One region of the Cohnella sp. GCM10012308 genome, then DNA from elsewhere that is predicted to be linked to it. Evidence: predicted binding sites of a transcription regulator. Region 1 holds the regulator's gene; each other region holds the start of a gene.
What was found. Region 1 encodes LexA, which represses DNA repair genes until DNA is damaged. Its sites were predicted from a motif close to CGAACATATGTTCG; they were not measured.
Positions count from the first base shown of each region.

Region 2: ACFOTD_RS24415 (phosphonate ABC transporter ATP-binding protein) is a predicted target of LexA. The motif match lies at 3,435-3,448, and genes of this name have one in related genera.
Region 3: ACFOTD_RS14965 (sigma-70 RNA polymerase sigma factor region 4 domain-containing protein) is a predicted target of LexA. The motif match lies at 6,571-6,584, and genes of this name have one in related genera.

Region 1 covers NZ_JBHRYU010000017.1:17,561-25,580, forward strand. Annotated here, with positions in the region: gene ACFOTD_RS18410 (cupin domain-containing protein) at 1-515, shown strand, start outside; gene ACFOTD_RS18415 (HAD family hydrolase) at 571-1,371, opposite strand; gene ACFOTD_RS18420 (hypothetical protein) at 1,467-1,985, opposite strand; gene ACFOTD_RS18425 (DUF896 domain-containing protein) at 2,107-2,304, opposite strand; gene ACFOTD_RS18430 (LysM peptidoglycan-binding domain-containing protein) at 2,466-2,915, opposite strand; gene lexA (transcriptional repressor LexA) at 3,080-3,703, shown strand; gene glnA (type I glutamate--ammonia ligase) at 3,791-5,119, opposite strand; gene ACFOTD_RS18445 (MerR family transcriptional regulator) at 5,153-5,572, opposite strand; gene ACFOTD_RS18450 (methionine gamma-lyase family protein) at 5,699-7,003, opposite strand; gene hflX (GTPase HflX) at 7,044-8,020, opposite strand, start outside.
Region 2 covers NZ_JBHRYU010000027.1:78,741-86,760, reverse strand. Annotated here, with positions in the region: gene ACFOTD_RS24430 (serine hydrolase domain-containing protein) at 1-861, shown strand, start outside; gene ACFOTD_RS24425 (SDR family NAD(P)-dependent oxidoreductase) at 849-1,601, opposite strand; gene ACFOTD_RS24420 (MOSC domain-containing protein) at 1,601-2,287, opposite strand; gene ACFOTD_RS24415 (phosphonate ABC transporter ATP-binding protein) at 2,632-3,360, opposite strand; gene ACFOTD_RS24410 (hypothetical protein) at 3,506-3,736, shown strand; gene ACFOTD_RS24405 (hypothetical protein) at 3,778-3,915, opposite strand; gene ACFOTD_RS24400 (HAD family hydrolase) at 4,089-4,826, shown strand; gene ACFOTD_RS24395 (hypothetical protein) at 4,892-5,869, opposite strand; gene ACFOTD_RS24390 (lysozyme family protein) at 5,866-7,047, opposite strand; gene ACFOTD_RS24385 (hypothetical protein) at 7,171-7,485, opposite strand; gene ACFOTD_RS24380 (glutamate synthase subunit beta) at 7,589-8,020, opposite strand, start outside.
Region 3 covers NZ_JBHRYU010000011.1:160,430-168,449, forward strand. Annotated here, with positions in the region: gene ACFOTD_RS14915 (EamA family transporter) at 1-381, shown strand, start outside; gene ACFOTD_RS14920 (winged helix-turn-helix transcriptional regulator) at 492-800, shown strand; gene ACFOTD_RS14925 (sensor domain-containing protein) at 918-1,718, opposite strand; gene ACFOTD_RS14930 (hypothetical protein) at 1,752-2,249, opposite strand; gene ACFOTD_RS14935 (MauE/DoxX family redox-associated membrane protein) at 2,306-2,881, opposite strand; gene ACFOTD_RS14940 (hypothetical protein) at 2,960-3,163, opposite strand; gene ACFOTD_RS14945 (TlpA family protein disulfide reductase) at 3,129-3,605, opposite strand; gene ACFOTD_RS14950 (ATP-binding cassette domain-containing protein) at 3,629-5,419, opposite strand; gene ACFOTD_RS14955 (hypothetical protein) at 5,419-5,895, opposite strand; gene ACFOTD_RS14960 (helix-turn-helix domain-containing protein) at 5,911-6,195, opposite strand; gene ACFOTD_RS14965 (sigma-70 RNA polymerase sigma factor region 4 domain-containing protein) at 6,138-6,491, opposite strand; gene ACFOTD_RS14970 (M15 family metallopeptidase) at 6,700-7,713, shown strand.

The DNA.
Region 1 (8,020 bases):
CGAACGAGCTGATCGAAGGAGAAGACAACGTCCGTTCCTTTCTTGACACGCAAGGCGTGCTCTACGAGCACTGGAATCCTTCCAAACTGCCTGAGCGCCTGCAGGAGAACTTCGACCTGAACGCAGACGACAAAGCCGAGATCCTGTCGACCTTCGACGCCGAGATCCGCGACCTTGCCGGACGCCGCGGCTACAAGACCTGGGACATCGTCGTATTGTCGGAGTCCACGCCGAATATCGAAGAGCTGCTTAAGAAGTTCGAGCAGATCCATACCCATACCGAAGACGAAGTCCGGGCGATCACGGCCGGCGAAGGCATCTTTATCATCCGCGGCGACGAAGAGACCGGTTACTTCGACGTCATCCTGAGCGCCGGCGACGTTATCTCCGTGCCGGAGGGCAGCGTTCACTTCTTTACCTTGACCGACTCCAAGAAGGTTGTCGCCGTCCGCCTGTTCATCGAGACCGAAGGCTGGATCGCCCATCCTTTCGAGGATCCGGCATTCGTTAAATAATTTCCTTGAACGCAAAGAAGCGCCGAATCCCGCCATCTGGGATCCGGCGCTTTTGTCATTCCGCGGAAAGCTTGTTAAGGAGCGGCTGCAACTCGGTCAAGCTGGCAATCTCGAAGCTCGGCACGATCTCGTCGCCGCGTACGGCTCCGTGACGGTTGATCCAGATCGAGATCATCCCGACGCCGTTGGCGCCCTTGATGTCGGTCGTCAGCTTGTCGCCGACCATGACGCAAGCCTCCGCCTCGAGTCCGAGGCGCTGCAGCGCGTGAGCGAACAGCCTCGGCGACGGCTTGCCTTCCCCGAACTGTCCGGAGATGACGATCTCGTCGAAATAAGGGATCAACTCCGGCGTCATCGCAAGCTTCTCCTCCTGCAGATCGGGAGACCCGTTCGTCAAGAGCAGCAGCTTGTAATTCCCTTTGAGCGCGTCGAGCACCTCGAACGTTTCTTCATAGGCGAGCGGCAGCTTCCGGCGTTGGGCTGGAAACATCTCGGCAAGCTCGGCCCCCAGCTCCGGATTGTCCACGCCAAGCGTCTTGAGTCCGCGCGTCCATGCTTCGCGCCGATAGTCCGGGACGATGGCTTCCATCCGTCTGAACATTTGATGTTCCCCGGCCTTAAAGTTCCCCCACAAACCCTCGAAGGGGTTGATCCCGATCATTTGCGTAAAAGAAAACGTCTCGTAAGTCTCATAAAGCGCACGCGCCTCGCGTCGAACCGCTTCTTCCAACGCAGCTGTATCGACGCCCGCTTCCCTTGCAGCGTGCTCGCAAGTCGCTTCGAAGGCTTGTTTGACGCTGCGGTCATCCCATAACAGCGTATCGTCCAAATCGAACATTACCGCTTGAATCTTCATCTGACGTCCATCTCTCCCGTGCGCGATAGTTCAAATCCCGAATATCATTGGTTTATCCGCAAAAAACGTACATATAGAAAGCGAAAGTCCGCGGTTTATTTAGCACGCGTTTCCCACTCGATCTGATGCTGCCCGGCAAACTCCTTGAGCCGAACGGACATCGCATCCAGCGGATACCGGTTCATCAGCTTGGAGAACACCCAGTTGCCGCCTTTGATCGTCTCTACGACGATATAGCCGGGCATCTGGACGATTTTGCGAATTTCAAGCGGCTTAAGCGTCTTGTATCCCGCAAATTTGCGCGTCTCCAGCCTGTCCTTCGAGACGGCTAAATAAGGCCGGCGGAGGAAGTAAAATACGGCGAGCAGCACATAACAGCCGACTGTCGCCCAGAACATGCCCGCGCTCTGTTCAAAGCTCGCGGACCATGGTTTAAACAATAGAATGTAAAATACGATCAGAAGCACAAGCGTGAAAGGCATAATAAGGCTCCGGCCTTTGAATCGATCGATCTGCACCGAGGGAGCGGACAAGCTCTGCTTGCCCTCTTTTTTGCGGCGTTTGTTGATTTGCTTCGAATTGCGCTGTACGGCGCGTTCCCATGAACGTGACACTGCATACCCTCCTATGTATAGGCAAAGCCGGCTTTAAGCCGGCTTTGCCGCGTTGCCGCATGAATAAGACCGTTCATACCATCGTTTAGGACATTAATTATCGGACCTGCATCCGGGCAAATCAATGCTTGACCGTATCTTCGGGCGGTTCGTCCGTCCATTCGATCTGATCGAGCTGTTGCCTGAAGTTTCGCTTGAAGTTGTCCAGATAATCCTTGCGCAGCTTTTGCCGTTCGACAGTTTCTTCCTCGGTTAATCCGATCGTTTTGTGCTTATGTGCCAACTCGTTAATCCGAGCGATCAACTTGTCGAATTCCATAGGGTCACCTCCCGTGTTGCCTCTTCTAATTTGACATTATCGCAAGGGGAATGTCAAGGCGAGGCTAAAGCAAAAAAGACCGATATGCATCGGTCGATTAAGGATAGTCTATTCATGAAAGATTCGTAGTGCGAATATTGAACGAACAGGAATGTGTGTTCCTAGTCTGCTTTATCCGATAGCTTGGCCGGCAGGACCAAGCGTTGACCGGAAGCGATGGTGGATGACGTCAGTCCGTTGCGCTTCATGATCAGGTGCACGGCCGCGATCGTCTTCATGCCGGCAGGCTTGGCACCCTCGGCGATCGACCAAAGCGTATCTCCGCTGTCGACCGACACGGTCGCTTCCGATGCAGCAGCCGGACGGACGGAATCGGGCTCGGCCGATGCAGTCATCATGGACAGTCCCGCATAGATCAGCAGTGCGACGATCGGAATCAAAATTAGCCGCAGTCCCTTAAAGGAGACGATCGATTGAAGAATGCCCGTCGACGACGCACTCCTGGTCCGTGCAGACGAAGCGAATGCTCGCCCCGTCCCGCTCTCCATCTTCATATATGTATATTCATTAGCCTTCATGGAATCCGAACCGAGCAGCTGTACTTGTACCATCTCATCCACCCCAAACGTTTGTTCTGATATGAGAATATCACGAACATATGTTTGAGTCAACACTTTTACGAACACAAGTTCCCTAAGAACGAATGTTTGTACGAACTCCGGTTCTGTGTTATAATTTGTCATATGAATTTTTAAGTCAGTAGGAGGGCTTCGAGGTGTCGAAGATGTCCAACCGTCAATCCGCCATATTGGAATTTATTAAGAATGAAGTCAAGGACAAGGGTTATCCCCCATCCGTGCGCGAGATCGGCGAAGCCGTCGGACTCGCTTCGAGCTCTACCGTACACGGTCATCTAGACCGTCTCGAAAAGAAAGGCCTCATTCGCCGCGATCCGACCAAGCCGCGCGCGATCGAGATTACTGACGGCGAACAGGATCCTGTCATTCAGTTCGCGCAGTCCATTCGTCAGGTACCGCTCGTGGGGAAGGTCACGGCAGGCGTGCCGATTACCGCGACGGAGAATATCGAGGAGTACTTCCCGCTTCCCGCCCAGATGGTCGGCGAGCAGACGGTGTTCATGCTTTCCGTCAGAGGCGACAGCATGATCGACGCCGGCATTCATAGCGGCGACTACGTTATCGTGCGCCAGCAGCAGACGGCTACGAACGGCGATATCGTCGTCGCCATGACCGAGGAAGACGAAGCGACGGTCAAGACGTTCTACAAGGAGCGCGACCACATTCGCCTTCAACCGGAGAATACGACGATGGAGCCTTTGCGCTTGAACAACGTCAGCATTTTGGGCAAAGTCATCGGTTTAATCCGCAGCATTCGATAATCGCTTTTTTTCATCAATCGACGGCAACGACAAAGAATCCTCGGCATCGCTTAGCGATCGCCGAGGATTCTTTGTTGTTGCCGAGTATTAATAAGTCGTCAAATACTGATCCCGCTCCCATTGGTGGACCTGGGTGCGATAGATGTCGTATTCGATTTCCTTCATTTCATAGAAATGCGTGAGCGCGTGATCGCCGAGCGCCTCGCATACGATCTCGTCGCGCAGCATCTCGGACAGCGCTTCGCGAAGATTCAGCGGCAGGCTCGGGATGCCTGCGTCGATACGTTCTTCTTCGCTCATCACATAAATATTGCGGTCGACAGGCGCGGGCAGCGCAGTCTTGTTGCGAATGCCGTCGAGGCCCGCCTTCAGCATGACTGCAAGCGCCAGATACGGATTGGCAGCCGGGTCCGGATTGCGGACTTCGACGCGCGTGCTGAGGCCGCGGGACGCAGGAATGCGGATCATCGGACTGCGGTTGCTCGCCGACCAGGCGACATAACAAGGCGCTTCATAGCCGGGAACGAGCCGTTTGAACGAATTGACGGTCGGATTCGTAATGGCCGCCATGCCCCGTGCATGCTGCAGGATTCCCGCCATATAATGACGCGCCACCGTGCTGAGGCCCAGACGGTCGTTCGCATCATAGAACGCATTTTCCGAGCCTTTGAACAGCGACTGATGGCAGTGCATGCCCGAACCGTTCATGCCGTACAGCGGCTTCGGCATAAATGTCGCGTGCAGTCCGTGCTTGCGCGCAATCGTCTTGACGACGAGCTTAAACGTCTGGATCTGGTCGGCCGCCTTGATGGCGTCCGCATATTTGAAGTCGATCTCGTGCTGTCCGGGTGCGACCTCGTGGTGGGATGCTTCGATCTCGAAGCCCATTTCCTCGAGCATAAGCACGATATCGCGACGGCAATTCTCGCCCAGATCGGTCGGCGCAAGGTCGAAGTATCCGCCCTGGTCGTTAAGCTCTGTCGTCGGATTGCCCTTCTCGTCGGTCTGGAACAGGAAAAACTCGGGTTCGGGACCGACATTAAACGACGTATAGCCAAGCTCCTCGGCTTCCTCGAGCGCACGCTTCAAGATACCGCGCGGATCGCCTGCGAACGGCGTGCCGTCAGGCATATAGATGTCGCAGATCAGGCGCGCGACTCGATCTTCCGTGACCCATGGGAAAACGACCCATGTATCGAGATCCGGATACAGATACATGTCGGACTCCTCGATCCGAACGTAGCCTTCGATGGAGGAACCGTCGAACATCATTTTGTTATCCAACGCCTTTTGGAGCTGGCTTACGGGGATTTCCACGTTTTTGATGATGCCCATCAGATCGGTAAATTGCAAACGAATAAAACGTACGTTCTCTTCCTTGGCAATCCGAATGATATCCTCGCGCGAGTAGCTCATGACAGCCTCCTAGAATGGTCGTTGTAGGTACAGCTACTTGTTCTTGTAAAAGCGGGACAGCTCGCCCTGGATGAGCGATACTTGGCCCGGACGCTTGTTGCCCGACATGATCTGCTGCTTGAGCATGCGGTGAAGCTGAGATTCGGACATCTCGCGTCGCTTGACCTCGGACATCTCGTTGATAATCGTTCCGTCGTCCGCGCTCTCTCCGACCGGGTTCATCACCTGCTTGATGCCGGCGATGTTGACGCCCTTCTCGATCAGCGCTTTGATCTCGAGCAGACGCTCGACGTCGTTAAACGAGAAAAGCCGCTGATTGCCCGCCGTCCGGGCGGGTTGAATCAGTTCATGTTGTTCGTAATATCGTATTTGCCGGGCAGTCAGATCGGTCAGCTTCATGACAATGCCAATCGGGAACAGCGCCATATTTCTGCGTATTTCGTCGCCAGCCATAACGTATCAACCTTCCATCTGGGCGCGGAATTTGCAACCACTCCCATTGTAGCCCGGGCCGCAAAACATGTCAAGGAATGTAAGGTTTAATTCCAATGAGCATACGCAGCCATTCGGCAGGCTCGGCTATTGATTCCGCCGAACTGACATCCCGGAGAGCATGCCCCGATCGCGCAGCGACTCCCAAGCTTCCCGCACTGCCAATTTTACGTGCGCATACGTTAATCCGCCCTGCATGTATGCGATATAAGGCTCGCGGATCGGGGCGTCCGCGGACAGCTCCAGACTGCCGCCTTGTATAAAAGTGCCCGCCGCCATGATGACCGGATGCTCGTAGCCGGGCATGTCCCACGGCTCGGGCACGACATGGGCGTCTACCGCGGCCGCGCGCTGCACGGCTTGGACGAAGGCGATCAGCGGCGCTTCCGAGCCGAAGGCAATCGCTTGGATGAGGTCGGTGCGCGGCTCGTCCCAGCCCGGCTTGGTCTCGAAACCAAGCTGTTCGAACACGGCTGCTGCGAATATGCTGCCGCGGACCGCTTGCGAGACGAGCAGCGGCGCCAGAAACAACCCCTGGTAGATCGACCGCGTCGTGCCGAGCATGGCGCCGACTTCCGCCCCGATGCCCGGCGCGGTCATGCGGAAGGCCGCCTGCTCGACGAGCTCCTGCTTGCCCGCGATATATCCGCCGCTGGCAGCGAGCCCGCCGCCCGGATTTTTAATGAGCGAGCCGGCGATCAGATCGACGCCGACTTCGCATGGCTCGCGATCTTCCGTGAACTCGCCGTAGCAATTATCGGCGAAAATGACGGCGTCCGGCTTGATCTGCCGCAAACGGCGGACCATCTCCGCGATCTGGTCGATCGTAAACGAAGACCGCCACTCATACCCCCGGGAGCGCTGGATCGCGAATACCCGCGTACGGGGCGTCGCCGCCGCGGCGACCGCGGCAATATCCACGCTGCCGTCAGACAGCAGCGGGATCGACTTGGCCTGGATCCCCCAGTCGGCAAGCGAACCGATGCCGTCTCCCGGCTTGCCTACGACCTTGCGAAGCGTATCGTACGGTTCGCCTGTCACGAACAGCAGCTCGTCGCCTGGCCGCAGCACGCCGAACAGTGCCGTCGAGATCGTATGCGTGCCCGAAGCAAAATGAGGCCGCACCAGTGCGGCCTCCGCTCCGAATACATCCGCATATACGAGATCCAGCACCTCGCGTCCCCTGTCGTTGTAGCCGTAGCCCGTCGAAGAGGCGAAGTGGTAATCGCTCACTTTATGCTTGCGGAAGGCGCGAATGACCTTCCAGTTATTCCTTTCGCCGATCCGGTCCGTCTCAGCAAAACGGCTGGCAGCGAGCGTCTCCGCCCGTTCGGCCAGCTGCTGCCATTCCAGTTCCGTTGCTTGAATGTCCCTGCCTTCGTTTGCCTTCATGTTTCCCTGCTCCCATTTCCGAACCGGTTCGCGCTAACGATCAGACCGAATTCATGTTTTCTACGAAATAGTTCTCAAGCGATCTCCCGTATTTCTCCAGATCCGCCGGATTGATACGAAGCTTTAACAGCAGGCGGTCCTCGTCCGTGCCTTGCTCCAGCACTTCGCCTACGCGATAGGCGAGCGCGGCCAATTCGCCGCGTTCTGCAGGGAGCGACAACAGCCTTACGTCGCCCAGGAGCTTGTCCTCGATGCGGCGCACGAGCATATCCATGTCCCGTCCGCTAAATGCGCTGACGCGAATCGCGTCCGGGCCGCCTGCAAGCAATCCGATCGCCGCGGGCGGACATTCGTCGATCTTGTTGTAGACGAGCAGCGTCGGCTGGCCGCCCGCACCGAGCTCCGCCAGCACCTCATCGACAACCATCCGCTGCCGGTCCCGCATCGGAGACGAGGCGTCCACAACGTGGAGCAGCAAGTCCGCTTCATTAACCTCTTCGAGCGTCGCCCGGAACGCCGCTACCAGATCGTGCGGGAGGTTCTGGATGAAGCCGACCGTATCGGTGAGAAGCACTTCCTTGCCGCTCGGCAGCGACAGCGCGCGGGAGGTCGGATCGAGCGTGGCGAAAAGCTTGTTCTCCGCGAGAACGTCGGCGCTCGTGAGCTGCCGAAGCAGCGTCGACTTACCGGCATTCGTATAACCGACAAGCGCAACCTGTACGATGCCGTTTTTTTTGCGGCGTTCCCTGTGCAGCTTGCGATGCGCCATCACGCCCTCGAGCTGGCGCTTCAGCTCGGTGATCCGATTGCGGATATGACGGCGGTCCGTCTCAAGCTTCGTCTCGCCCGGTCCGCGCGTTCCGATGCCGCCGCCGAGACGGGACAGATTTTTCCCTTGTCCGGACAGTCTCGGCAGCAGGTACGACAGCTGAGCCAGCTCCACCTGCAGGATGCCTTCCCTCGTCTTGGCCCTGCCCGCGAAAATATCGAGAATCAGCTGGGTGCGGTCGATGATCT
Region 2 (8,020 bases), on a different contig from region 1:
AGCGGCCGCGACGCGCAGAAGCTGGATTATGCGCGTACCCCGCGTTCGGCGGAGCGGCTGCACAAGGTCAACTCGGTGACGAAAAGCGTGCTCTCGCTCCTCGTCGGCATCGCGCTCGGGCGAGGCGACTTCCCTTCGCTCGATTCGCCGCTCGCAGGCTGTCTGCCGCGCGTCTCCGCTTCGCTCGGACGAATTCGGCTGCATCATTTGCTGTCGATGACGGCCGGCATGGACTGGCCGGAATGGGGCGCCTGGGGCGGACGTCCCAATCCGATGTGCGAATCGGACGACTGGATCGCTTTTATCCTGGATAGACGAACGACGATGCGGCCTGGAGGCGCGATGTCCTACAACTCCGGCTGCTCGCATCTGCTCAGTCTCATTCTGCAGCAAGAGACCGGCATGACCGCCGAAGCCTACGCCGCGAAGCATCTGTTCGGGCCCCTCGGCATCCGCGACTGGCAATGGCACGCGGATCCGCAAGGCGTGTCGATCGGCGGCTTCGGCCTCGCCCTTCGCGGCGGCGACCTGTTCAAGCTCGGCCTGCTCATGCTGGCGCGCGGCCTCTGGGCCGGCCGCCAGGTCGTTCCCGATGCGTGGATCGCGGAGTCGACGGCAGCCAGAAATCACACATACGATTGGCTCGGCTCTTATGGCTATCATTGGTGGACGTTCACCGGCGGCGGTTGCGAGGCTGTGAACCCGCACATTTATTACGCCATGGGCTACGGCGGCCAATTTCTGTTCGTCATCCCGGAGCGGGAAACCGTCGTCTCGTTCACCAGCGATTTATACCGTGAACCTTTAAGGCCATTAAAGATTTTTTCGCAGTTTGTCGCTGGCGTGCCTTACGGCTCGTAAATCATCTTGCGGGTCATGCCGCCGTCCACGACAAGATTCGTTCCGGTGACGAAGCCGCCCTCGGGGTCCGTTAAATAAAAACAGGCCCTGACCACGTCCGAAGGCTTGCCTACGTGCCCGGACGGATGCTGCTCGTGATCGACAGGCCTCAAGGCGGCATAGTCGCCGTATTCGATCCAACCCGGACTGACCGCGTTGACCGCGATGCCGTCCGGACCGAGGGACAACGCGAGCGCGTGCGTAAGCGCCAGGATACCGCCCTTGGAGGCTGCGTACGCTTCCGAGTTCGGCTCGGATTGGAGTGCGCGCGTCGAAGCGATGTTGACGATGGCGCCGCCGCCTGTACGTTTCATCGCTTTGGCCGCTTCGCGGCCGCACAGGAACGCGCCGCGCAAATTGACGTTCATGACGCGGTCCCATTCCTCGAGCGACAGCTCAAGCGGCGACCTCCAGATGCCGATGCCCGCATTGTGCACGAGCACGTCGACGCGCCCCGTCCAAGCCATAGCTTGCTCTACGATATTCGCGGCAGCCTCGGCTTCGTTCAGATCGGCCGGGATATATCTCGCGGCTAAGCCTTCGCCCGCCAATTGCGCCGCCAGCGCCTCGCCTTCCGTGCCGGGCGCGTCGCTAAGCGCGACCGAAGCGCCCGCTTCGGCGTACGCCCGCGACAGATGGCGACCGATGCCGCCGGCTGCGCCCGTCACGATGACCGTGCGGCCCGCGTACTTGCCTGGCATCAAGATTGCGCGAGACGCGACAGCCTTGCCGTTAGCGTCTCCCTCCAGCTATCGGCCAACGCACCGACCGCAAGCAGGCGCTGCATGCCTTCCCGGTCTTCTTTACCCCGATGCATGACCCTGTTCGCTTCTTCTACCGTGACGCCGCCGGAGTCGCGCGAGACGAGGACGAGCTTGCCCGGTTCGACTGCGCCTTGAGTCAGCACGCGGAAATAAAATCCCGTTTTCCCCGTGTCGCGAACCATCGCAGGCAGATCGTCCGCGTCCCACTTCATCGCCAGCTTCCAGCATGGCACGCGCGGCTGGCTGACCTGAAGCGTCACTTCGCCGATCTTGAATACGTCGCCGATGCAAACTTCGGACTCGACGATCTCGTCGATCGTGAAGTTCTCGCCGAACGCGCCGAATTCGAGCGACTTGCCGAGCTTCTCTTCCCAATAGGCGTAATGACGGTACGGATAGGCGCACACTGCCTTGTCAGGGCCGCCATGATTGACGGTATCCGCCTGCTCGTCTCCGGACAATCCTTCAACATGGACGTCGACGGCGTTTTGCGCGCGTTGTTTGTTGATGCCTGACTTCGCGATTTTGCCCTTGAACCGCCCCTCGCTAGCCGCGCCTACGTTCACCGCCAACAACGGGTAGACGCTGCCTGGCGCTATGTGCGGCGCCGTTGAATTCGACATCGTTCGAACCTCCTCGATTTGGGATTTGGGATATTTTTTTCCCCCATGCGCCCTCGCCCGTACGACCTCGCCCGTGCGATCTCGCCCCTACGCGCCTGGTGCGTCAGGGGATGGATAAGGGACAATCGTCCTTGCCATGCTAAATCAGCGGGCCTTCGACGCCCCGGATTGGAGATGATCACCGATGACCACGTCGAAACGGAGAAAAGAAAGCGCATGGAAGAGTAGAAAAGAGCGCTCCCAACTCCGCCCGGCAAAGGCGCCGGAAGGACAATCGGAAGCCCCGCTTCAACCTTAATCGCAGCACGCTGCATGTCGGATCGTCCCCGGGAAGGGCGGCGGCTTTAGGAAATCTGGTTTTTCTCCGCGCCAGTGAGCCGTCTTCCCCGGACGGTCAACACGGCCCGCCCGTCATGAAGTCCCCAGATTTCGTCCGCGAACTTCTCGGCCAGCTCCAGCCGGTGCAGCGCGACGACGATGATCATATTCTTGTCTTTTGCCTGCTGCTTAAGCATGCCCATGATGCTCTCCTGCGAATGCGGATCAAGTCCGGTAACGGGCTCGTCCGCCAGCAGCACCTCGGCGCCGTGCGCGATCGCCCGCGCGATCGCCACGCGCTGCCGTTCGCCGCCGCTCAGCTTCTCCGCCGGCTGGTGCGCCCTGTCGATCAAGCCCACGTTTTCCAGCGTTTCCATCGCGTCCATATAGTCGTCGCTTCGGACCATGCCCGTCATCCGGCGAAACCAGGACACCTGGCCGACCGCGCCGATAATGACGTTTTTAAGCGCCGTCTTTTTTTCGTACATGAGCGCCTTTTGCTCCAGATAAGCGATTTTGCGCTTCAGACGAAATCTGGCGAAGGCGCCGCCCGCAATCGCGTCCTTGCCGTCAATACGGAGCTCCCCGCTCGTCCAGGGCTCCTTGAGACCGAGGCAGCGCAGCAGCATCGATTTGCCGCTGCCGCTCGCGCCTACGACCGCATAGAGCTTGCCCGGTTCAAGGTGTCCATGGATGCCGTCGAGTACCTTTTTGCCTGTCGGCAGCTTGCGCGTGAGACCGATGATATGTATCATTCCCGTCCGATTGCCCCCTGACTATCATTCCTGCCTTTTTTCTAGTGTAATTCTTTACGGAACGGCTTTCCATACGAACAAACGTTTGGTATACTATAAACAAGAACATGTGTTCTATCGATTCCAGTCAAAGGTGGGATGATGGATGGAGAACTGCGAGCACCTCCGCTATTTGGAGCCTTCAAGGGGAACCCGGCCGTCACGAGATCTGACTTTCAAATTTTACGACAGCGGCCGTCTCGTGATCGTTGACAATGACAGCGGCAATACGATGAACCCCCGCGAGTTAAGCGGGGGCAGCTACGACTTTTATGTACGCCAGCGGCTCGCTTTTATCAAGCGCGACCTCAAGTCCAAGATCGAGAAGTACGCTTAAGGATGCCGGGGCTTTGCCCCGGCAAGCTTGCGCATTTGCGATTAAGGCAGGTTTTTATCGATTCCGTTCAAGCTGGGCGGCAGGCGGGACATTTTGTCCAGCTTCGTCGCCTGGCTTTTTCCGCGTCCTCCGGCCGTAATGCTCTTCGCTCCCGCTTTAGGTCCTTGATACGGCGGCATATCCGACTCACCTCCATAGGATGCTTCAATGATCGGGGCAGTGCCCCACTGCCCGATTAGGTTGCCCGCCCCGCGCATTTACAAACACCCGCCGGACAGACATAATAAATTCATGCCCGGCCGCACGAATGGCGAGCGGCCCGGCGCGGCAAGCTGACGAAGGAGCCACGGACATGAAGCAAAACATCCTGTTCGACCTGGACGACACGCTGATCCACTGCAACAAATATTTTCATTTCGTGCAAGAACAGTTCGCAGACCTGATGACCACCTGGTTCGCGCCGTTCGGACTGACCAAGCAGGCTGTTCTGGCCAAGCACAGCGAGATCGATATTGCCGGCGTGCAGATCGTCGGCTTCAAGAGCGAGCATTTTCCCCAATCCTTTGTCGACACGTACCGCTATTACAGCGCCCTGCACGGTCGCTCCGAATCCGCCGACGAGGAGACGCTCCTGTGGAAACTAGGAATTAGCGTATTCGAGCAAGAGACGGAGCCTTACCCGTTCATGAACGAGACGCTCGAATCGCTCGCGGCCGCAGGCCATCAGCTTCACTTATATACGGGCGGAGACCCGGATATCCAGAAGCGCAAGATCGAGGCCGCGGGCCTGGAACGCTATTTTCGCGACCGCATATATATTCGCCTGCACAAAAACGTCGAAGCGCTCAAAGAAATTTTACATTCGCGCAAGCTGCGGATCGATCGCACCTGGATGATCGGCAATTCGGTCCGCACGGACGTCCTGCCCGCGCTGTCATGCGGCCTTCATGCTATTTATTTAAAACAGGAACGCGAATGGGACTACAATGTGCTGCCGATCACAGGCGCCAAGCCTAGCGGGGCGTTTCTCACGCTGTCCTCGCTTGGACAGGTACCGTCCGCGATCGCATCGTTTTTGGCTCAAGGCTAAGGTAGGAGCTAAGATCAGCGCTAAGGACGAAGTCAAGTTTGGGGCTGCAGCGAGGGGACTCGCAATTAAGGTCCGACGATACGCCTGAAGCGGTCGAAGGCGGCGGCGTCCGCCCCGCCCGCGCGTGCGGCCAGATGATAAAAGCTGTAAGGGAATTTGAAGGCATGGCCGAAATCCCAGACGTCCCCGCTTCGATCCTTGTCCCAGAATTCGGACTCTGTCGGCAGCGAGGACGACGGCTGCGCCGGAGCGAGCGGCTCGCGGTCGACAGGCGAATGGAGCTTAACGGGTTCTCCTGGACGCAGATGCCGGCTTGCCCGCAGCGCATGGACCAGCTTGAATAGCGGCCCAAGCCCTCTCTCGAACAACGCCCGGTAACCGAGCTCCTCGAGCGTTACCAGCGCATGCGAAAAGGTCAGCATATGGCCGATCAGATCGTGATGGGCTTCCGCCTTGTAGATCGTCTCGAAGGCCGTCAGCTCTCGCAGGATGGCGCGCGACAGCGCTGCGCCGTCTTCGATGCCTGAGGGGCCGTCCTTTTCAGGCAGCGCCAGCACCTTGACCTCGGACGTTTTGTAGCCGATCCAGGAGCGTCCTGGAATCTTCCCTTTAAACGATCGGATCAGCTCCGCAATCTCTTTTACATCCTCCGGTTCGCCCCAGCCGTCCATTTCGCGAATGGCCTTTAAGCTCGCCGCCGCGTAGATCGCGTTATGACCGACCCAGTGCAAGCCGTCGATCGTCTCTTCCAGCGCCTTCGCAATCGCGCGTTCGCATTCGCTCGCACGGCGCAACGCCTTATTTCCCGACGCTGTCCGATCCGATCGAAAGCAGCCTGCCGGCCCTTCGATATGTTCCGACACCATCCGATCGGCTTGATCGGCGATTTTGCGCGCGACATCGGCTTCAAGCCGGTTCTCGGCGATAAAAAAATAAGCGGCGATCGCCGCCGCGCCAAAGTGCGCCTCCCATATATCGCCCGTCCGCCTGCGAGATGTCGCAATGACGGCCAGTCCATTCTCCAAAAGCGCGCGATCCGTCATAAAATTCCCGCCTCCTGCTGCTCCTTCTCCCCCTCTTGCTGCCGGCCAAGCGATTTCAGTTTGTCGTAAATCGCGCGTACGCCGTCGGACCATCGCGGGTCCTCCGCATAGGTCCGGTTCATCCAGGCGAACGGTTCCTCGCCTTCGGGAATGCCGGCCGCCAGCTTCGCCAGCAGCTTCGCCGCAATGCTCGACGAATCGCTGATATTCGTATTGTACGTCTCCCAGCTGTTAAAGACGTTAAACGGATTGTTCGCGATTTGCTTCGCCTTTTTGGCGGACTTCGGGACGAAGCCTTGCTCCTGTCCGGCCACCGCGAACAGAAGCAGCGGATCGATGCCATGCTGTCGGGCGCTCTCGACGATCGCTTCGAAATAAGGCCGCTCGGCCAGCAGCGAATCCCGGCCGGCAAGATAGGTCCTCACCGCCTCCGTATCGAACGGCGAATAGGCAAAAAGAGCCGAGGCAATGGCTTGATTAGAGGAAGGCTGCATGGCCGTACCGTCTGCGATGAAGTCGGAGCGCGGCGCTTCTGCTGCGCGATCGCTGCGCTGCATCGTCGCCAAGAGGATACCCGCAAGCGCAAGCAGCGTCATAGTCGCCAGAACAAGCGGCCGCAAGGCGGTTGGCGACAACCAGCCCGTTCTAGGCGTAGCGACGTCGTTGGCGGCTGTATCGGCGTGCGCAGCGTCGGCGCTCATGCCGCTTTTTACGTTTGGGTTCGCGTTGCCCCGGGAGGCGTTGATAGGTGAAGCGCTATCAAATGACGTTGCGCGAGAAATAAGCATTTCCGCTGGATCGGACCTCAGTACAAGCCCCTGCTCGGTACGATCGGCAATCCGATCCAGCGTCCATGCTTCGTCCGTCCAATCGTTTAACCATCCCAGCAAGCTGATCGCGTGCGCTTCATGCGCAAGCGCCAGATCGCCGCAGACGCGCAGCACGTCGGTCGGGTAAACATCCCGCTGCTCGCCAACGACGCAGGACGCCACCAGGCGGTCCGCAACGTCCGCCCGGAGCGCTTCCGGCCATTCGGGCAGCCGCTTGCGAATCGTACGCACGATCGCATCGGCGATTATCTCCGCCTGATTGGCGGCGGGCATCGGCGAATATTTGGTTCGAACGTAACGCCTGATGACCGAGACGTCTCCCGGCGTCAACAATGCAGCCCCTGCCATGATGCGCCTCTCCTCCTCCGCCCGATGCTTGTCTTTCGGATCCGACTACTGACTTCCATAGTTTAGCATAAGGCCGTGGCCTGAAAAAGCGCGCTCGCCTATGATCCATCCCCGGCCGCAAACTCAGCGCGAAGCCGCTGCGATCCGCGCTTGCATCTCTTCGCTGCGGATATAACGCTCGATCTGCTCCTTCTCGAACATCGTGAACTGGTATTCGCAATCGATTCCATCGTCGAGCGCTTCGATCTGGATCGGGTGTCCGGCATGCGTACATACGACAAGCGCCGTCAGATCGATGACGTCGTCCGGCAGCGGGGTTGCCGCATCGATGCCAAGCCGAAGTTCCGCATCGATCCACTGACCGTCGCGCCTGTCCACGCTTGCTTCGAATCCCGTAAACCTGAGCTCCTGCGGAATATCGTCGCCGTATCGAAACATCGTTTTTTCCTCCGTCCGCAATAAAGGGCCGTCACCCGGCGGCTTCGATTCGAAGCCGGCCCGGGTGCGACCCTGAACTTATAAATGGTCTGGCGCGTAAATCTTAAGGCAACATCGTCGAACCCATCAGATAGCGGTCGACTTCGCGGGCCGCCTCGCGGCCTTCGTTGATCGCCCATACGATAAGGCTCTGTCCGCGGCGCATGTCGCCGGCCGCGAACACCTTGTCAACGCTCGTCTTATACTTGCCGTAGGCGGCCTTTACGTTCGTTCTGCGGTCCGTCTCCAGGCCAAGCTGTTCGACGATCGTCGATTCCGGACCTTCGAAGCCGACGGCCACGAGAACGAGATCGGCCGGCCATACTTTCTCCGTGCCGGGAATCTCTTCGTAAACTTTGCGGCCCGACTCGTCGACATAGCGACGGATTTGCACGGTGTGCAGTTCCTTGACGTTGCCGTCTTCGTCGCCGACGAATTTTTTGGTCAGCACCGAGAATGCGCGAGGGTCTTCGCCGTACAGTACCTTCGCTTCTTC
Region 3 (8,020 bases), on a different contig from region 1:
GACAGCGCCAATGTGCTGTGGGCCGGTTATCTGCTGTCTTTGCTGTGGTTCTTGGCGGCATCCTGGCGTTCCGAGCGTTCTAAAGGCGAAGAACGGAAGGCCTTCGGTTTGCAAAAGAGCGCCGAAATTGAAGCACAGTCGAGTGCCACCCGGATCGGCTGTCGTTGGGGGCTGGCGGCCGGCGCTTTTTCCTACGGCGGACTGCAGCTTTATGCGGTTGCGCTGGCTCGGGGTCCCGCCCATCTCGTCGCGCCTATTTTTGCGGCCAACAGCCTGGTGGTGGTCGTCCTCTCGCTCGCCGTTTACCGCGAGCGGCTGTCGTTTGCCCAATATGCGGCCTTGATTTGTTTGCTTGGAGGCCTTGTATTGATCCGAATTTAACCGCGACAAGCCCATAACTAACTTTTATTTAGTTATATACAAATATATCGTTTCTTCTATTCATTTAGAGCTCATTATGTTAAAATAAAGGGACGAAAGGGGTGAGCCGCATGGACTACTCCAGAATGTGCCCTAGATTTGAGCATGCTGCCGAACTGCTCGGCAAGAAATGGACGGGCCTGATCGTTCGCGTGCTGATGGGCGGTCCCAAGCGCTTCAAGGACATGAAGGAGCAAATTCCGGATATGAGCGACAAGATGCTCACGGATCGCATGAAAGAGCTTGAATCGAGCGGACTCGTCAAGCGTACCGTATACCCGGAGATGCCGGTGCGCATCGAATATGAACTGACGGACAAAGGCCGGGATCTGGAGGACGTCATCGAGTCCATTCAGAACTGGGGAGAAAAATGGATGTAGGTTCATCTCCGCATCAAAAAGAGCAGCTCCGAAGCCGGTAATCGGCGGGGCTGCTCTTTTTGATGCGTTCCTTTTGATGTGTTTCTTTGTCTTTTAATGCGTTCCTTGCGCTTCGCGTCAGTGCGCTTGCGGCGTCTGAGTCTGGCGCGCGTCTTCGTCGTAGCGGCTGATGGCCGCTTCGGCGCGTGCCAGCCAATCCCCGGCCGCCTCGGCGGCGGGCAAGGCAGGCGATTGTACCGGCAGGCTCGCCGCCGCTGGCGGTGCGATCTCGGACTGCCCGGCAAAGAAATCGAGCCATGCAGCGTAAACGCGTCCGCAAGCCCGAAGCAGCGCCGGGACGAACAGCATCAGGACGACGCCGATGCCCGAGACGACCAGCGATCGTTCGAACGGCGACAGCGGCGGGAGCAGCATCCGCATCGTCGCGTCGTCGTACAGGACGTAGCCGTACAAGTAGTCGCTCACTTTGTAGGCGGCTGGCGCCAGCATGACCGCGAAGACGGACAACGGCACCGTCAGCGAAACGACAAAAAGCGCGATGCGAAGCGGAAATCCGAACAGCTGATGCGCGGCGGCGCGATAGCCGAGCGGGTTGCCCAGCGACCGGAACCAGGATCTCCAGGAGGAGCGAACCTGAACGGCCGCCTCGCCTTCCGGAAGCTGCCGAGCGGAATACGGCTCGTCCTGCGCTTGGCCGCCGTTCTGCCAGGCATCCCAGCGTCGTTGCTCGCGCTTCATGCGCGCGGCGCTCCAAGCCAGCGTGCCGGCCAAAATCGGGATGCCGATGCCGACGATCGCCAGACTCAGACCCAGCACGATACCGGTCAATGTCAGGACAAAAGCCGTCACGCCGAGCGGCAGCAGACCGAGCTGCAATTTCCAGGCACCATAAGCGCTTGCGCGCGGATTTGATTTCATAGGGGAACAACCTCGCCTTCCGAACCATTTGCTTCATTGTAGCAGGCGGTTCGCAGCGGCATCAGCGGCTGCGGAAGGGGATTCGCCCCCGACCTTCGGCCAGGGCGGTCCCAGCCTCTCCATGTAGGGGACCAGTTCATAAACCAGCTCGAAGCGCCGGCCTTTTCGAATCGCCAGGTAAGAGCCTTCCTTCAGCGCGCCCTTCCCGAAGGGCAATGATTCCTTCCCGCTCACCGGCCTTCGCCAAGCGGAGCTCTTAAGCTGAGCCAGCCATGACGGACCGGCTACAATGATATGCCAGCTTCGCGGGGCACTTTGCATCCGCGCCGCAAGCTCCGCGTCCGCGCTTCGCTGCGGCTGCACGACGAGCACGACTTCGGGCTCGAATCCTGCGACGGCAGTCGCCTGCGCGAACAGCTCTCGCAGCAGACGGTGCCTCTCCCGCGCAGTCAGAAGGTACGTCAGCCATGACATCGCTGCGATGAAGCCGGCCAAAATCGCAATCGCCTTATCCGGAGACACGATCATCACAAGTCCACCCCTCGCATATTATCCGTAAACGCGCCCATCGCCTTCCCACCCTTCGCCTACGATTCAGAGACATGCCCACCGCCGGTTCTCCCTTCGCCGTTCCTTCCTTGGCCTATCTCCTTTTGCAGCTTGCGCGCCTCGAGCAGCCAGACCGCCGACGCGACTGCAAAGGCAAACGCCGCGAGTCCCGCGCCCGACGCTGCCGGACGTTCCGTCATCCACCCTGCGACCGCGATCGCGACAAAGATCGCATTGCGGAGCATCGGTCGCTTGCCGAGCGGATGGTTCGCGCCGAAGCAGCCGCAGCCGTCCGTCTCGCGGGCCCGGTCCTTCCCTCCAGCAGTGCGGTTACGGCGCCTGCTTAACCATGTCATGCCCAGCAGGACGACAATTGCCGCAGGCTCTTTGATGCCCTCCAGCTTACCGCCTGCCGCAAAGGCTGCCGCTAACGCCCATTCGAGAGCCAGCACCGACCATGCCGCCGCGGGCACGAGACGCGCGGGCAGCAGCTTGTACGCCATCATCTCCAGGCGCATATCCGTCATGGCCTGCCCCTTGCCGTAAGCCGAAGCGGCAAAGACGACAGCCATCGCAAAATCGCAGAGCCAGGCCGTTTCATTTTCCCAGTGCAACGTGTAAACTCCCCCTTTAATCGCTTATGTCCGATAAAACGCAAGAAGCCGGGCTTTCGCCCGGCTCCCGTTGCGCCATTAAGCGCAGCAGCCGCCTTGTTGATCGCAATTCACGTACGATACGTCATAAGGCACGGATTTGTTGACGCATTGGATCGTCTTGTTGATCCAATATTCCTTCGGGTAAGTCGTTCCGTTCGCAGAGCAGGTTTTGGCAACGCAATACGTGTTTTGCGGAATCTCGCCGTCAAGCGTGTAGTTCGTCGGGCATACGCAAGCCATGTTCATCACCTCCTTTCATGAGCAATCCTGCGGCCAGCCGCCTGATCTCGGCTTCGTCGTGAACGGCTGCCGCACGTGCGACCTTTCCGTCGCCGAGCTCAAAGATGGCCAGCGGGAAAGTCCGCACGCCCAGCGCGTCGAGCATGTCCCTCGCATGAACCGGATACACGGGGAACGTCCACTCGAAGTAGTCCGACATCTCGCGAACGTCGGCCGGATCGCCGGCAACCATCAGGATGAGCCGATATTCCGGAAGCGCGGCGCTTGCCTGCGCCAGATGCGGGAACAGCTCGATGCAATCTGCACAGTGCAGCGAAGCGAAGACCAATAACCTCGGCTGTCCGTTCGGTCCCGGCGCTCCCGCCCGTCCCAGATCGGGAATAGCCATGCCGGACCGCGGAATGTCTGGCGTTCGGCCGCCCGATTTTAACTTCAAACCCATCTAGATCCTCTCCCCTTACAAAGTCATAAAGTCGGCCGATTGTGCAACGCCTGCTGCTCCGACCACACGCGGGCATACCGCCCGCCCAACGCCATCAACGACTCATGCCTACCGTCCTCAACGATGCGCCCCTGCTCCATCACCCACACCCTGTCCGCTCTGCTAGCCAGCGCGACGCGGTGCGTGACCAGCAGCACGGTTTTGTCCGCGCAGCGTTCCCAGATCTCGTCTATTAAGGCGGTCTCGCTCAGCGGATCCAGCGCCGAAGTCGGCTCGTCCAACACCACGAGATCCGCATCGGCATGCAGGAACAATCTGGACAAGGCCAGCTTCTGCCACTGCCCGCCCGACAAATAAATCGAGCTGCCGTCGATCTGGCCGAGCGGCGTATCGGGACCGCGCCCCGCCGTCAGTTCGCCGAGTCTCGCCGTCATCAACGCGTTCCGCAGCGTAAGGTCGTCCTCCAATGCGGCAGCGCGGCCTGCAGCCATGTTTTCCCGGACCGTGCCTTGATAGCGCACGAAGTCTTGGAAGAGTACATGAGCCCGCGCAAACATGTCGCTGCGTTCGATGGAACTCACCGGAACATTGTCGTAACGAACGGGATTTCCTTCGGGGACGTATAGGCCCAGTACGATTTTGAGCAAAGTGGACTTACCCGAGCCGTTGCCGCCCAAGATCGCGATCTTCTCTCCCCTGCTTATCTGCATCTCCCCGATATCCAGCGCAGGCTTGTCTCGGTTCGGGTAGGTATACCGGAGGGCGGGGATCGAGATCATGTCGTTAAAAACAAACGGCTTTTCCGGGGAGACGAACTCCGCTTTTGGGCGGAAACGATCGAGATTGATTGGCGCCGATTCCTTGGACTCGGATAGATAGGCATGCGTCTCTGCTACGCCGGCCCAGCTCTGAAGGACCGCCGACAAGTTCGAGGAGATCAAGCTCATCGCCATCGTGACGGCCATGAAGTCGCCCGCGCCCAACCCGCGCTCGCGGACGGTCCAGGCCGCAGCGCATGCGGCTGCCGCATAGCCCGCGGCGGATATCGCTTCTCCGGCGAAGCCCGCCGACAGCTGCATCCGCTGGATGCTGGACAGGATCGTGTCGGAGACTTGTTTGGCGGACAGCCATTGGCCCGTGAAGTACGCGCGCGAGCCATGGACCGTCAATTCTTTTTGCGCCGCCGACTCAGTCAGCAGACCGTAGAGATAGGAGGGACGCACGGACGCGCGCTGGAGCTCCCCGTTCAGTATGGTCCTGCGCTTCACGAGCATGAGCGACAGGCCGCCCTTCAAGCATCCGACTGCGAGGGCGAGAACGCCGACGGCGGGATGAACGCCTGACAAGTAACGGAACCCGAGCATCGCCGTCGCCAACTTGGTCAGCAGCTGCGTCGCCTGCGTGTACATCTCGAACGGTTTGGTCGCTGCGAATCGTCGCATGGCGAGCCGTTCCTCATACTGCGGATGCTCCTGTTCGGCCAGGGGAAGCGCGCCTGTCTCCTCGATCAATTTCTGTTCGCAAGCGTTCGCGTATGCCAGGTGCATCCGGGACGTGCGATAAGAGGTGAAAGCATTCAAAGCTGCACCGAGCAATTGAATGCCCGCGAGCGCGGCGAGAGGCGCTACGAATGCCGCTGAATCGCCTGCGACCGCGGCGTTGATCGTACGCTCCGTAAAGGCGAGCGTCCCGTAGGACTGCAGCGCATTGCCCATCAGCACAGTGACGGAGAGCAGCACGCCCGCATTGTCGAAACGATACATCCGCCATGCGGAAGCCGCAGCTTCCGATGCGATACGCACGAACCTTTTCATCAAGCCCCGGCTTCGATGGCCTTGCCGTTCGCCCCTAACGTGCGAGCGTGAGCCGACGCGTCCAATGTCGTATTGAACAAGCCCGATCCGACCGCGACGCCCTCGCGATCCAGCACGATCATGAAAGGAATGACCTTAATCGGCGTCCGATCGGCGACAGCCGAGATCTCGCAACGCTCGATGCGGACAGAAAACGGAGCAAGTTCCTCTATAAGCAGCTCGAAATCCGCATCGTTCGCCTCTGCGAGCAGCAGATACGTCAGCTCCGGACGCTCCTCCATTAATCCGACCGCCGCATCCAAGTCGCATGCCTCGCAGCCCGCGCTCATGACGAACACCACCGAACCCGAAGTCGTATCCCGAAGCCAGGACAAGTCGGTTTCCTCTTCCCCGCTCATCAGCGCGAGACGTTCGGGAAATGCCGTTCCCTTGGGATACGCTGGGACACTGCCACGCATAAATTTCCGGTACTCCATGATCGATCCTTCTCCTTATTCGTTATTCGCGACGGCATAAACCGCCTGTTGTTCCGCGCAACGGCCGACCGTCGCCATCTCTTCCGCTTTGAGACGGATCAACTCGAGCAGCTCAAGCGCCAGCGCTTGCTTCGCTTCGTCCCGCGGCATGCGCATGAAGCGCGACAGATCGTCGATCTCCTGCTCGAAAAAATCAAGAATCAGCAGCTTGGCGATCTGGTCGCCATCTCCCGCGGCCCGTACTAGTTGGCGAAGCTGCCCATTTGTCGGCGGATCGCCGCGACCGCTCTTTGTTTGCATTTGTTCACCGCCTGTTGCGTAATGCCCAGTTCGCGAGATACTTCGCGCTCTGTTTTCCCGTCTACGATCAGCTTCTGCATGACGGTTCTGCTCGGATACGATGGAATCGCCAGCAGCACCTCCTGCACGAAAAGCATGGATATCGCCTGATCCGCAGGTTCGCCCCTATCGGTTTGTTCGGCCGCGGCGATCGCGAGCTCCCGATTTAATCGGGATCTGTTGCGATATTGCATGCGCCAGGCGGCTCTTGTCAGCCGCTGTCTGAATTCCGTGAACAAGGTCAGCTCGTCGTCCATTCCCATCCTCCTTTTACCGTAGCGTGTTTTCCTTCTCATCTATGTAGGAGCCTGACTTTCCCATTATACAACCACAACAAGAACATTTGTTCCTATTTATTTCAGGAAATTGGTGGCGATGCCGATTTCGTCGGCCCATTTGCGGAGTTTGTCGAAACAATTCGAACTCTATCATCGTCTAAATAGTAGAATCGGGAGGGATCGAGAAATGAAAATAGGAAGATGGCTAATCGCGGGCGTTGTCGTCGCGGTCGTCATATGGAAAGCAGACGATATCATAGGAACGGATAAGCAGCAAAGCGCAGCGCCGCCGGCCGCTACGGAGACGGCATCGGCTTCAGCCTCACCTTCAGGCAGTGCCGGGGGAACGGACACGAACGAGGCGACGGAGAGCGCAGAACCATCCGCCACGTCTTCTCCTGACGCAGATACACCGTCCTCATCCGATAACGCTGAACCTACCGGCACGGCAAAACCAACGCCAACGCCCGAAACGTCCGACGATCCGTCGTCGAGTGCTTCCGAGGAACCTGGGGAGAGCTCCGACTCGGACAGCTTGGATGCGCTGCTTAAGCTAAATGCGCCGGATAAGACGATCGAGGTGGGCAAAAACGGCGTAGCGGTGGTGACGAATTCCGAGAGCATCCTTGTCCTGGTTAATAAAAAACGGGAGCTTTCTTCTACGTATGCACCGGACGATCTGGTCAAGCCGGATGTCGAATTCTCATTTTCCGGCGATTCGCCTAAGCAGAAAATGAGGAAGACCGCCGCAAGCGCATTGGAAAAGCTGTTTGCGGGAGCCAAAAAAGACGGGATTACGCTTAAAGCCGTCTCCGGCTATCGATCTTATGCAACGCAAAAATCGATTTTCACCCGCAATGCCGACCTGAAGGGCGAAGAAGTCGCAAACCGAACGAGCGCCAGGCCCGGCCAAAGCGAACATCAAACCGGACTCGCGATGGACGTCTCCAGCGCAAGCGCGAACTACGAGCTGGAGCAAAAGTTCGGAGACACCAAAGAAGGAAAATGGCTAGCCGCGCACTGCGCGGAATACGGATTTATCATCCGATTCCTCAAAGGCGAAGAGGACGTAACCGGCTATTCGTACGAGCCTTGGCACGTCCGGTACGTCGGCAAGGAAGCCGCTAAACAAATCATGAAGCAAGGGGTCACGCTTGAGGCTTATCTCGAAGCAGCCGCAAACGGCGCAACCAAAGCTTGATTGGAATCGAAAAGAACGCTCGTCGTCGCGGGCGTTCTTTTTTATGCCGGAAAAACTAAAATAGCTTCTATATAACGCGTTTAAACGATATCCCCTTTGCTCAGGTTCGACCTCGATTCGGCGCATTTGTACGATATCCCTTTCGCACAGGTTTTGACGCACCTCAGGGCATTTGTACGATATCCCCTTGGCTCAGGAATTTGCTGCATAATCATCCTTCCAGGGTATCCCTTTCGCTCAGGGTGTCGTATGCTCTCTTCTCATAGCATTTCCATTCGGCTAGTAGCGAAGGCCTTCGCCGATACAA